DNA from 4 places in the Paenibacillus sp. AK121 genome. Region 4 is predicted to be linked to each of the others. Evidence: riboswitches for the same ligand, from Rfam matches in the RefSeq annotation. Region 4 holds a riboswitch; each other region holds the start of a gene.

Region 1 (3,212 bases), on a different contig from region 4:
ACGCACCCAACACAGAGGTCAGCAGGCAGCCTGTTCCGGTTACCTTCGTAAGCAGCGCGTCTCCGCCACTAATCAATCGTACTTCGACCCCATCGGTGATGACGTCCTCTTTTCCAGTGATGACAACCATGGTATGGAGCGTTTGTGCAGCCCGAACTGCCAGATCGACATTACTGCTGTCAGCACTGTTGCCTGCATCTACCCCTTTAATCTCTCGGACTTCTCCGATTAGATGGGCGACTTCGGCTGCATTGCCTCGCACTAGTGAGATTTTTACTTCTTTTAGGATCCGCAGTGCTGACTCGGTTCTAAAGCTCGTCGCTCCCGCACCAACCGGATCCAGCAGAACTGGAACACCATGAGCATTCGCTGATTGTCCAGCAATGATCATGGCATCTACCAGCTCGCGGTTCAGCGTACCGATATTTAACACGACGGCGCCCGCTATTTTTGCCATATCTGCTACTTCCTCGGGTGCATAAGCCATCACCGGGGAAGCGCCCAGCGCATACAGGCCGTTGGCTGTAAAGTTGGTGACCACCACATTGGTTATATTATGAACGAGGGGGTTGCTATTTTGTACCTTTGTCAGGAGATCCGAATAACTTTGTTCCCATATACTCATCATGTTTATCCTCTCTCATCTCTACTGATTATTCCAAGACCGTAGCGCGCATCTGGACGGGCCATTGTTCCTGCTTATAAGCCATATCCCAGAACATATATTCCAGCTGGCAGCTTAGCATAAAATGCTCAATCATCCGAGCTTGCTCGGCAGCCGTGGCGACATTCGCCCAAGCATCCACACGCTCGCGATATTTGGATGTTACATCTTCAATCTGGTTTCCATAGAAACAAATCCATTCATAGAATGGATGAGACTCGTCCGGTCTTACCTCATCCATTAGCCTGCGCCCAATCTCAAGATATGTCCATGGACATGGCAGCAGCACGGCCATGATTTCTCCAAGACTACCTTCATGTGCGACTGTCAGCATATGGCGGATATAATGATGAGCGGACGGAGCGAGTGGATATCCCTGCATCTCTTCATAGGTGACACCTGCGATAGCACAAAAGTTTTGATGCGGATGAACCTCGCTGTTGAGAATAAAAGAGATCTGTTCGTTAAATACAGCCATATCCTCCCGGCTTGTGCTTTTGGAGATCGCGATGCCGTAAATCCGCATGTAGGCGTTCAAATATTCAAAGTCTTGTTTTACATAGTGAATCAGCTGCTCCCTTGTTAAATTTCCTTCAGCAATACCTCTCACAAAGGGATGCTCATAAATGGCTTGAAAAATGCCATCCGCCTGCCGACGAAGTTCTTGCGAAAAACTCATTTCCCCACCTCCAATAAAAATGGAGAACAAGAAGTCCCGTAAGATACAATTCTCGGAACAACACCAAAAAGCCGCCCCGAAAACTGGAGCGACTTCAACATAGGTTCAATGCGCAAAACACCTGAAACCTTATATACGAAGGCTCCACTTTCCTACGCTAGTACGAACTAGATCAGGTTCAAAGGGTCCAAGATTCATTCTTGTCTCAGCCATAGTGGCTCCCCTAGTGGACTTTCCTATTCTTTTGACTAATACTGTACATTCGTTCCTAGGTTATGTCAAACTGCTTTGATTCCGGTCAAGGATTAATGAGGGTGCTGGATTACACTTTCCACGGCTTTGACCCTTACATATTCCGGTTTCCACATCGCATCCCGAATGGCTTGTTCAATATCTGAAATGTGTGCCTGAGCTACCTGATCCTGAATTGCAGCTTTCGCTACCGCAACCGCAACCGCGAACGAAACATCACGTAATTTTCGGATATGGGGCAGCAGTGCACCGCCAAGTTCATTCGAATCTACGGCGTTGGCAACGGCATCAGCTGCTGCGGTAAACATAGAAGGGGTAATTCTTTTGGCCTTGACCACAATTGCGCCCAGACCTAGCCCCGGGAAGACAAAGGCATTATTCGCCTGTCCAATTTCAAACTTCGTACCGTTATAGGTGACGGGGTCGAAGGGACTTCCAGTAGCAATCAATGCTTTGCCATCAGTCCACCGTATCAAATCTTCAGGTACCGCTTCAGCAAGGTTGGTAGGATTAGACATGGGCATAATGATCGGCCGTTCCACATGCTTTGCCATTTCCTTGATAATCTCCTCAGAAAAGGCACCCGCTACACCGGAAGTTCCAATCAAGATTGTGGGTTTTACCTGACGAATGACCTCCAGCAACGGTATTTTATCATCTTCCGATCGGGCCCATGAGCTGATTTCTTCCTTTTTACGCACATATGGTTTCTGATAATCCAGTACATCTTCCATATCGTCTGTTAATAGTCCACGATAATCATAGGCCCAAAATGCCTTGAATGAATCTTCTTCAGGAAGCCCGTCCTCGATCATTGCACCCCGTATTTGGTCGGCGTTACCGATTCCTGCTGCCCCTGGACCAAAGACAAGTATTTTTTGTTCACGTAGCGGAGTTTTGGTGACACCTACCGCCGAAACAATCGCAGCTAATGTCACTGCTCCTGTGCCCTGGATATCATCATTGAAGGTGAGAATGTTTTGACCGTACTTCCCTATAATGTGTCGTGCGTTCACGCTACCCACATCCTCCCAATGCAAAAGCGCCTTCGGGAATTGTGTTAACGTTTTGCTGATAAAGGTATCAATAAATTGATTATAGGCTTCCCCGCGAACTCGTTTATGGCGGTTTCCGATGTACAGGGGATCATTCAGCAGCTTCTCGTTATTCGTGCCGACATCCAGTACAATGGGCAGCACCCGCCCGGGGTGAATGCCTGCCGCAGCTGTATATACAGCGAGTTTGCCAATAGCAATGTTAATTCCCCCGACACCCCAGTCACCAATCCCCAAAATACTTTCCGAATCCGTCACGACGATCAGGTCAACATCCTCACTACTCAAACCGGTATTATAAAACGCCTGTCCAATACCGTTCGGATTATCTATCGATAAATATACGCCCCCAGGGCGGTTGTACTCATGGCTGTATTCTTGAATGGCGGTTCCTACAGTCGGTGTGTAGACTACGGGCAGCATTTCACTCAAATGGTCGGTTAGCAGTCGATAGTAGAGTACGATATTTCGATTGTGAAGGTCGTTAAGTGAGGCATTTTTACGCAGCATGGTGGGTTGTGCCAAGAATTGCTGATATGCCCGAACGCTCTGTTTCTCCAAT
Region 2 (3,212 bases), on a different contig from region 4:
ACTGGATGAGCCTACCAACTATTTGGATGTGGAGCATATTGAGTGGCTTACGCGATATTTGAAGGATTATCCCTATGCTTTTATCCTAATTTCACATGATACTGAATTTATGAACCAAGTCGTTAATGTAATCTACCATCTTGAATTTGCTAAGATGACCCGTTATTCAGCTAACTATGAAAAGTTTCTTGAAATGGCGGATCTGAACAAAGCCCAGCATATTGATGCATATGAGAAGCAGCAGGAATATATTAAGAAACAGGAAGATTTTATTCAGCGCAATAAAGCGCGCGCATCTACATCAGGTCGTGCAAAAAGCCGTGAAAAGCAGCTTGATCGGATCGAACGTATTGATAAGCCAGAAGAAGCCGCAAAGCCAACCTTTCAGTTCAAAGAAGCCCGTGCAAGCGGGAAAACAGTTTTTGAGGGTATTGATTTTGAAATTGGCTATACTCATGCCCTTTTGCCTAAAATGTCCATGACGATCGAACGTGGTGAAAAGATCGCAATTGTTGGCTGCAATGGTGTTGGTAAGTCTACGTTACTCAAAACCATTCTGGGGAAAATACCTCCGATCAGCGGAAAAACCTATCAGGGAGATTTCTTGCAGCCCGCTTATTTTGAGCAGGAAGTAAAGGCAGAGAAAATTACACCGATTGACGATGTATGGAATGAATTTCCACATTTAAATCAGCATGAAGTACGAGCGCATTTGGCGCGCTGTGGTTTGAAGAATGAGCATATCACCCGACCTTTGTCTGCGCTTAGTGGTGGAGAACAGGCTAAAGTCCGCCTTTGTAAACTGTTAATGCGTGAGAGTAACTGGGTACTGTTTGATGAGCCCACCAACCACTTGGATGTCAAAGCAAAGGATGAACTCAAACGCGCTTTGAAGGAATACAAAGGGACCGTATTGCTTGTATCCCACGAACCGGACTTTTACGAGGATTGGGTAACCAAAACGTGGAATGTAGAAGAGTGGTCTAGTAAAGTTAACTAAAATCCAGTTCTGACAGATTTCACACAAGGTGGGGTTTGCAGAATTAGGAAAATATGCTAAGCTATCTTTAGCTGATACAATAAAATAGTCACACTAGGGGAGCCGCCCATGCGGCTGAGACGAAATAAATGGATTTCGGACCCTTTGTACCTGATCTGGGTTATGCCAGCGTAGGGAAGTGAGTACTGTACAAACAAGGTAGTAGCTCTTTACTTTTGTTTGCGCAGGAACGATATACGTTTACGGATATAATAGTCCGTTTGATTTTGAACGTTTGTCAAGCCACTTCCTTTGGGAAGTGGCTTTTTGCGTTTCGTTCATCTTCATTTGTTCGAGTTTCCGTAGACGGATTTACATATAATCTCCTTTCATTATTGCTGGTACATGTGGCTGGCTCCGTATGATATTACCCAATATGGAGCTACAACAATATAGATTCAGCTAATACGATTTTTTTATAACACAAGTTCATATTCTTTAGTCCAAGTGAGGTGAAAATGAGATCGAATTACACGTAATTACGATGGAAAGTGTCTCCTGTGTGAATGTACCCCAAGTGGCTGCCGCTATTTGTCCTTATATTCATTATGTACACGCACGTTCGAAACAGAAGGGTGCCTCTGCTTTGCTTTCTTTGACTCGTAGCATGATCAAGCAGGAAGTTCCTTTGCGGCAAATTGTAGTAAATGACCGCGTGGACGTAGCTTTACTTACCTCGGCAGGAGCTGTCCAGCTTCCAGCTAATGGGTTATCTGTGGTGGATGCGAAAAGTCTACTTTCAGAGGGTACACGCTGTGGAGTGTCTGTACATTCCTTGGAGGAGGTGCAGACCGCCGAGCAGGCTGGAGCAGACTATGTACTATTTGGTCATGTATATGAGACCCATTGTAAAGCTGGTCTTGTACCGCGGGGTATAGCACAGCTTGAAAGCATTTGCAGATTGTCGGACATTCCGGTGATAGCGCTGGGAGGCATACAACCCCATCATGTTCCAGAGCTTTATCATGCTGGAGCAAGCGGAATTGCGGTGATGTCTGGTATATGGGAAGCAAAGTCACCCGTTGCAGCAGCGATGGAATATAGGCGAATGGTAGATCTTGTAGTTCACGACCTGTAGCAAGAAAACAAGACGAAGGGAAAGCAGAATGCTTACTGGAGAGGAGACACGGAACATATGTCAAAGACACATACAGAGAAAAAAGCGATAGGACACGCTGAATGCTTGGTCATAGGCGGAGGTGTGATCGGCAGTTCCATTGCTTATCATGTGGCTAAGGAGGGACGTAGTACGATCATGCTGGAACGATGGATCCCTGGTGAGGGAGCATCAGGAGCAGCGGTGGGAATGCTGGCAGCGGAAAGTGAAGAGTTTGCAGACCTTGAGCTGGCACGATTTGCCCGTACAAGTCGAGATGCATTCCCTGACCTTGTCTGTGATTTGGAACGTTTATCGGGTATTTCAGTGGACTTTCGTACAGGAGGATTTGTGACCCCATTTCGTTCGGAAGCAGAGGGCCAAAAACGCTGGAATGCTGCGAATATGCGAGAGGATGATCGTCCCATTTGGTGGGATGCCAAGGAGTTGGCCCGACGGATTCCGGGCTTGGCAGATCAAGTAATTGGGGCTATCTACCGATCAAAGGAGACACAAGTGTCTCCTGTCCAGCTTTGCCGTGCTTATGCAGGGGCAGCTGCGGTGCTGGGAGCAACAATATGGTCTGGAACTCAAGCTGAGGAACTGGTCATACAGGATGGTCGAGTTTGTGGTGTGCGAACGGATAGTGGATTTTTTTCCTGCGATCAGGTCGTGATTGCCGCAGGCTTGGACAGCTTGAAATTGCTAGAACAAATTGGGTTTGATTATCCACTATACCCGGTCAAGGGCGAAGCGGTAGCAGTCTCCTCGAAGGATCATCCGTTGGATTATACCATTTATGCTGACGATATTTACCTCGTGCCTAAACAGAATAACGAGCTTTGGATTGGTGCCACAAGTCTTCCGCATCAATATGACAAAGAGGTGACCGTAGGAGGCTTAAAGGGGTTGTTAGCACGTGCATCTGCCTGGTTACCGCGTGTACAGGAAGCTTCTTTTGTACGTGCATGGGCAGGCTTGCGTCCGCAGGCGGCTGCGGAGCGTCCTTTCATTGGGCCTGTTCCTGGAGTAGAGGGCGTCTATGCTGCAGTCGGGCATTATCGCAACGGTGTCCTG
Region 3 (3,212 bases), on a different contig from region 4:
CGTCCCGAACCAACCGATCATGGCCGCCCCGATAGCTGAGGTAATATGATCATATCCTGGTGCGATATCCGTCGTCAGCGGCCCTAAAGTATAAAAGGGAGCCTCCTTACAAATTTCCATTTGTAAATCCACATTCTCCTTGATTTTGTGCATAGGGACATGTCCCGGCCCTTCAATCATGACCTGGACATCATGCTTCCATGCGATTTGCGTTAGCTCGCCCAACGTCTCCAGCTCTGCAAATTGTGCTTCATCATTCGCATCATAGATACTACCCGGACGCAGACCATCCCCGAGAGAAAAGGCCACATCGTAGGTTTTCATAATTTCACAGATTTCTTCAAAATGCGTATACAAAAAGTTCTCCTGATGGTGCGCAAGGCACCAGGCTGCCATAATCGACCCGCCCCGGGATACAATTCCCGTCATTCTATTCGCCGTCATCGGTATATATCGCAGCAATACTCCCGCATGAATTGTAAAATAGTCCACTCCTTGCTCCGCCTGCTCAATCAGTGTGTCTCGATACAACTCCCACGTCAGCTTCTCTGCTTCGCCGTTCACCTTTTCCAGTGCCTGATATAGCGGCACCGTCCCAATCGGTACGGGTGAATTCCTAATAATCCATTCGCGTGTCGTATGGATATTACGGCCTGTGGACAGGTCCATGACGGTGTCTGAGCCCCAGCGTACAGCCCAGGTCATCTTCTCCACTTCCTCCTCGATGGAGGACGTAACCGCGGAATTTCCAATGTTTGCATTGATCTTCACGTGAAAATGGCGCCCTATGACCATGGGCTCGCTTTCCGGGTGATTGATATTTGAAGGTAAAATGGCTCGTCCAGCCGCCAACTCCTGCCGCACAAACTCGGGCTCCACTCCTTCACGGATCGCCGCAAATTCCATTTCAGGCGTAATGATCCCTTGCCGCGCATAATGCATTTGCGTCACAGTGCGTCCTTGTGAAGCCCGTAGCGGACGGTTGGTCACGCCGGGAAATTCCACTGTTTCCCGTTTGGAGCCGGGTTTCAGTCCATTATCCTCCGGCTTGACGGCGCGGCCGTCGTAAGCCTCCACATCCCCCCGTTCCAGTGCCCAAGCTCGCCGTAATGGTGGCAAGCCCTGACGAATATCCACCTGATAGGCTTCATCTGTCATCGGACCGCTGGTATCGTACACACGCAGTGGCTCATGATACTCTATTCCCTGCGGCGTATGTGTGGGATGCAGTGCGATTTCACGCTCTGGCACGGCAATGTCCGGCCGAGAACCTTGAATATACACCTTGCGGCTCCCTGGGAAAGAATTAACCCTACTGGCTTGCTCCGTACTTGTCTTCTCTACTGCTGTTGATTTCACTCCTGTTTCTTTTGTTCCTTCGGTTTCCATCGATTTCATGGTCCATTCCTCCCGTATCGTTGAAGTGACACACCGATCCGGAACCATTCCGAGGGTGGCGCTGATCTATGCAAAAAAGCCGGTTCCCTAGGGAACCGGCTAATCAAACGAGGCAGCTATCCAGACAGTGCGCACATGGAATAAAACCCTATGCGTCACCGCAGACAGCAGCTGCGTATACATTTCAATGGCCGATTACTTCCCTACGCTGGTATGATCCAGATCAGGTGCAAAGGGTCCGGAATCTTGCCCGATTCCATCTCAGCCCGCATTACAGGCTCCCCCAGTAACTGTGATACTTTCTATTCACATGAATTGGCGGCTATAACAGACATCCGCCATCTCTATCAGACTACTTTAAATTTATAGCTTTGGCAACCCTTGTATGATTTCCTTTTGTATTGATTACTGTTACGGGAGCATAAGCCCCATTTCCTTAGCTGCTTCGATCAAAACCGGAGCAAAATCATGCAGCGTCTCGGGTGCAAGTCGACTGACCGGGCCGGATACAGATAAAGCCGCCGCGACCTGTCCCTTTCGGTTCACAATAGGCGCGGCCACAGCCGCAGCTCCTGGCTCACGTTCTTCATAGCTAGTCGCATACCCCTTCTCACGAATGTCCTGCAGCTGGGCTTTATATACCTCAGGATCTACCGAGGGAGGCCATTCTTCACTGCTTAGCAGTACCTCCAGCTCCTGTGGCGGCATAAAGGCCGCCAGCACCTTGCTGGAGGCTCCCACAGCCAGCGGCATACGCGCTCCCACGGGAGCAACCCTGCGGATCGCCTGATTGCTCTGCACGGCTTGTATGCGAATACGCATGCTTCCATCCCGCAGGTACAAGCTGACCGTCTCCCCTAAGCGATCACGCAGTCCTTCCATTGCAGGCTGTAACAACACCGCCGGCTCATCGCTTTGGGACAGATGCGTCGACAGCTCCCATATGCGAAAACCAAGCCGATATTTTTCCGTTTCGGTATTCCGAACGACAAATCCCCGATCCTCTAGCGTAGTCAAAAGACGATGAACGGTGCTTTTATGTAGACCAATTTGGGAGGCAATCTCCGTTAGACCAAGATCAGATTCTGCGGTAAAACACAGCAGTATATCAAGTGCACGCTCTACAGCGCGGACGGTTAATTTACGGTCTTCCATCGTGAACCGCTCCTCTTGTATCCATATTCGTTTCACACTATGAAACATGGTTACATAAATTATATAGAATAGTCGCGGCTACTGTAAACCGATGTTTTTGTGACAACCATATTACAGAACAAGAACAAACATCGACAATTCTTTGCATCATTTTTACTTTTCCGGTTCAGACGTTGACTTTGGATAATACCCATCATACGATAATAGGTATCTATACGGACATACCCTACTATTTTCAAGTGGAATTATACCTAAATTTTATGATTCGAAGATCAATTCTATATAAGGAGGCTCTTACATGATTTCGACATCCCAGCGCAACGCTCAGCTACAGACCGCTGTTCAGGAGCCGTCCACCCCACTCTTTAATCCCCGTATGCTGCGGTTCAAGCACGTTGTGATTGCTCTGCTGCTGTCGGTCGTATTTTTCCTGTTGTTTTGTTTTATTGCCTTGCATGCTTACATCGCCTGGGTGCTTACGAATCCCACCGTCGCGCCATTATACTCTAATCCGATGCAGGCCAAAGGTATGCCTTATGAGGAAGTCAGCTTCCCAGCCAAGGATGGTAGCCGCATGGTACAAGGCTGGTATATCCCGGCAGATCAATCGCGGAAAACCATTATTTTCAGTCATGGCTATGGAGCCAACCGTGAAGAAA
Region 4 (3,212 bases):
ATGGATTGCCCTGCAGCAAATCACCGTTATCGAACAGCATGCTGTTTCTTGTTTCACTACGAGCCTGTTGGATCAAGCCTGCTGTCCTAATCAAGCCATATTCATTGGTTTCCTTGTCCGAATAGTAATCATAGTTCATCAGCGCCCCATGAATATCCGTTGTCTCCATGATCCGCAAATTCACCGTAGCGCTATAGCGAGAGTCGCTAGCTGCCCAGGATGGAGCGGCTGAAAACACCAGCAGGCTACAAGCTACAACTACTGCTGTAAACCCTTTAAACCAATTTTTACGAAATAACAAAATATACCCCTCCTCATTAAGGTGTATGCCTCATATACATACTTTTGCACATATATGTAAGCTTTGAACCCACCATTCCTATTTTAATCCAACGCCAGACAAAAGAGTAGTCATTTGCTTAAAATATTTATGAAAAAATAATTATTTTTCGCATAAAAAAAGCCAGTAAATCTCCTGAAAAGGTTGGAAATTTACTGGCTTGTCTGTTATATTGTTTCTATTTCGTCCACACCTGGCGCTCCGTTTGTTGACCAACGTACTCAATACGAGTCGGATTGACGTCTAAAATGACATAATCGGGATCATCAGGTCCGGAAAACCACTTTTTCAGAGAATCATTCCACACTTGTTTGCGTAACCCCTCATCAGCTGTAACCTGGACGGTAGCCTCCACTTCCAAGACTTCCTTTGTACCACCCACTTCATAACCCAGCAGCAGATAAGCATTCGGATTGTTCTTTAGCTCTTCCACTTTATGTGTTTTGCGATCCGTCGCCAGATGAATGTTCATTCCATCGTTAAAAAGGGCCATATAGCGCACTTTCGGTTTTCCGCCCTCTACCGTACCTAACGAGCAAAATTTGTTGTTATCCAAAGCCTTCACAATGGCTTGTTCCAGCTGACTGCGATCCAATGTATCCGTTTTACCCACAGTACAACAACTCCTTTTTACGAATTAGAATTCTATAGAGTCTATGCCACTTGGCACCAGCTCTCCTAAACATACAGTGTAGCTGTTCTGAAAATAACATGACCAGAACAGATCTGAATGATTCATGTTCATTTTCAGATCAAAGCTCACAGTAAAAGTGTACCCTGTCATTCGGCATATGAACCGTGAGCGCTTCCTTAAAGCTGGACAGACCCGCCTTCAAGGCATATAATCGTCGTAGTAAACCCGAATAAACGAACCCATTAAACCATACAATGCCAGGGGTGCTGGAATCGGCCGGCTGAGAGTGTGTCCCAAGACACTGACCCTTACAACCTGATCTGGGTAATGCCAGCGTAGGAATGCTTAAGCAAGATGTGCCTTTTTATTAAAACAGGACATCCCTTACTTTGGTATATACAAGCGCAAGCGTCCCGGAATCCCGGGACGCTTTTTTTGTTGAAGATGAAGTTGTTGGAAAGATAGCATTCCGGCAGATGTTATTTTTGTGAAAATGGGGAACATAAGCTGTCTGATTGGACGGATAACGGGTAATTAAAAAGGAGAGAACACAACGATGAAGCGCATGAAAATGTTAAGCCTGGGTCTAATCAGTCTGTGGCTCATGGCTCTGACTCTGACCGCTTGCGGCGGCAATCCCCCTATATCTCAAAAGGAGGCTCCTGCTGCCGACACTTCAACGTCTACCTCGGCAAAGGGGCTCAAAGATGTTAAAGTCGTGCTCGACTGGACACCCAATACGAATCACACAGGACTCTATGTCGCCAAGGACAAAGGATTTTACGAAAAAGCAGGCTTGAATGTCCAAATTGTTCAACCAGGCTCAGGCGGAGCCGACCAAATGGTTGCTTCGAATGCTGCACCTTTTGGTATCAGCTATCAAGAAGGCGTCACTCAGGCTCGCATCCAAGGCGTGCCGCTCGTATCCATCGCTGCGGTGATTCAGCATAACACCTCTGGCTTCGCAGCCCCGGTAGACCGCGGAATTAAAAGCCCGAAAGATTTCGAGGGTAAAAGCTACGGCGGCTGGGGTTCTCCTGTAGAAGAAGCGGTCATGAAATCCATCATGGATTCAGACCAAGGTGATGTGAGCAAAGTGAAGATCGTCAATATGGGCAATGCAGACTATTTTACAGCTGTGAAGCGGGATATTGACTTCGCCTGGATTTTCTACGCATGGACCGGGATTGAGGCCAAGCTTCGAGGTGAGCCATTGGATATGCTATATGTAAAAGATTATTCCAAAAACCTCGATTACTATACACCTGTAATTGTGAGCAATGAACAGACGATAAAAAATGATCCTGACCTAGTCAAAGCGTTCATGGACGCTACCGCGCAAGGCTATGAATACACTATCGCCCATCCAGAAGAAGCGGCAGATATCTTAAGTAAAGCTGTGCCGGAGCTGGACAAAAAACTGGTACTTGCTAGTCAAAAATGGCTAAGCCCGCGTTATCAGGACGATGCCGCGCAATGGGGCGTACAAAAAGCGGAGGTATGGAAAAACTACTCGGACTGGATGTATGAACGCAAGCTGCTCAACAAACCTTTGGAAGTCGATAAGGCCTTCACAAACGACTTCTTGCCCAAGCGTTGATCATTTTGTAAAAACACTAAATAAGACTCGACTTAAGAAGTGAACGAAGCGCCACTACGCGGACGGATGGTGCTTTCCATCGCCACCGCCTTCAGATTTCCCGAATAAAGCCTCAGCAGGGTAGAAATCGGGGGGCAAAAAAAAGCGACCGCTTTGCTTGTACAGCACCATTCCGTGCACTTCGTTCTCGTTCCTCTTGGTTTATTCTTTAGTCTCATCTTATCTAAAGCGCAAAAACAGATGCGCTTATGTGTAAAAATGCAACCCAATCTATCAAAAAACTAAAGTGCTTTTAAGGCGGTTGGCAGCGGAGCGGTTCATTTGAATCTGAAGAAACGAAGTGGTCGCCTTTGCTGTTGGATTCTTACCTTTAAAGTTTATTCAAAGAATCCCACGGCAACAGCGATCGTAAGATCAAATGAAACGCGAAGCGGTCTCCCCACCTTAAACCAATTTATTTCCCAATACTACTCCAAATAAAGGACAGGTGAAATTCGCATGGCTAACACATTGCTCAGTATTCAAGTCATCCCTAAAACTCCTAATAACGAAGACTCTTATCCATATGTAGACAAGGCGATTGAAGTCATCCAGCGTTCCGGCGTCAAGTATCAAGTGAATCCATTGGACACTACAAT

What was found. Region 4 has a riboswitch for thiamine pyrophosphate ahead of KSP24_RS22305 (ABC transporter substrate-binding protein). Riboswitches for the same ligand answer to the same signal wherever they lie in the genome.
Region 1: linked by a shared signal. The riboswitch ahead of tenA (thiaminase II) and the one ahead of KSP24_RS22305 (ABC transporter substrate-binding protein) in region 4 are both predicted to bind thiamine pyrophosphate.
Region 2: linked by a shared signal. The riboswitch ahead of KSP24_RS06280 (thiamine phosphate synthase) and the one ahead of KSP24_RS22305 (ABC transporter substrate-binding protein) in region 4 are both predicted to bind thiamine pyrophosphate.
Region 3: linked by a shared signal. The riboswitch ahead of thiC (phosphomethylpyrimidine synthase ThiC) and the one ahead of KSP24_RS22305 (ABC transporter substrate-binding protein) in region 4 are both predicted to bind thiamine pyrophosphate.

Annotation. Positions count from the first base shown of each region.
Region 1 covers NZ_JAHPJM010000006.1:92,974-96,185, reverse strand. Annotated here, with positions in the region: gene thiM (hydroxyethylthiazole kinase) at 1-628, opposite strand, end outside; gene tenA (thiaminase II) at 654-1,343, opposite strand; TPP riboswitch at 1,476-1,578, opposite strand; gene KSP24_RS12840 (NAD-dependent malic enzyme) at 1,649-3,212, opposite strand, start outside.
Region 2 covers NZ_JAHPJM010000003.1:8,506-11,717, reverse strand. Annotated here, with positions in the region: gene KSP24_RS06285 (ABC-F family ATP-binding cassette domain-containing protein) at 1-1,000, shown strand, start outside; TPP riboswitch at 1,086-1,194, shown strand; gene KSP24_RS06280 (thiamine phosphate synthase) at 1,524-2,117, shown strand; gene thiO (glycine oxidase ThiO) at 2,175-3,212, shown strand, end outside.
Region 3 covers NZ_JAHPJM010000014.1:31,790-35,001, forward strand. Annotated here, with positions in the region: gene thiC (phosphomethylpyrimidine synthase ThiC) at 1-1,398, opposite strand, end outside; TPP riboswitch at 1,582-1,693, opposite strand; gene KSP24_RS21010 (IclR family transcriptional regulator) at 1,810-2,553, opposite strand; gene KSP24_RS21015 (alpha/beta hydrolase) at 2,852-3,212, shown strand, end outside.
Region 4 covers NZ_JAHPJM010000016.1:62,138-65,349, reverse strand. Annotated here, with positions in the region: gene KSP24_RS22315 (bifunctional 2',3'-cyclic-nucleotide 2'-phosphodiesterase/3'-nucleotidase) at 1-301, opposite strand, end outside; gene KSP24_RS22310 (pyridoxamine 5'-phosphate oxidase family protein) at 519-953, opposite strand; TPP riboswitch at 1,224-1,333, shown strand; gene KSP24_RS22305 (ABC transporter substrate-binding protein) at 1,531-2,574, shown strand; gene KSP24_RS22300 (MTH1187 family thiamine-binding protein) at 3,073-3,212, shown strand, end outside.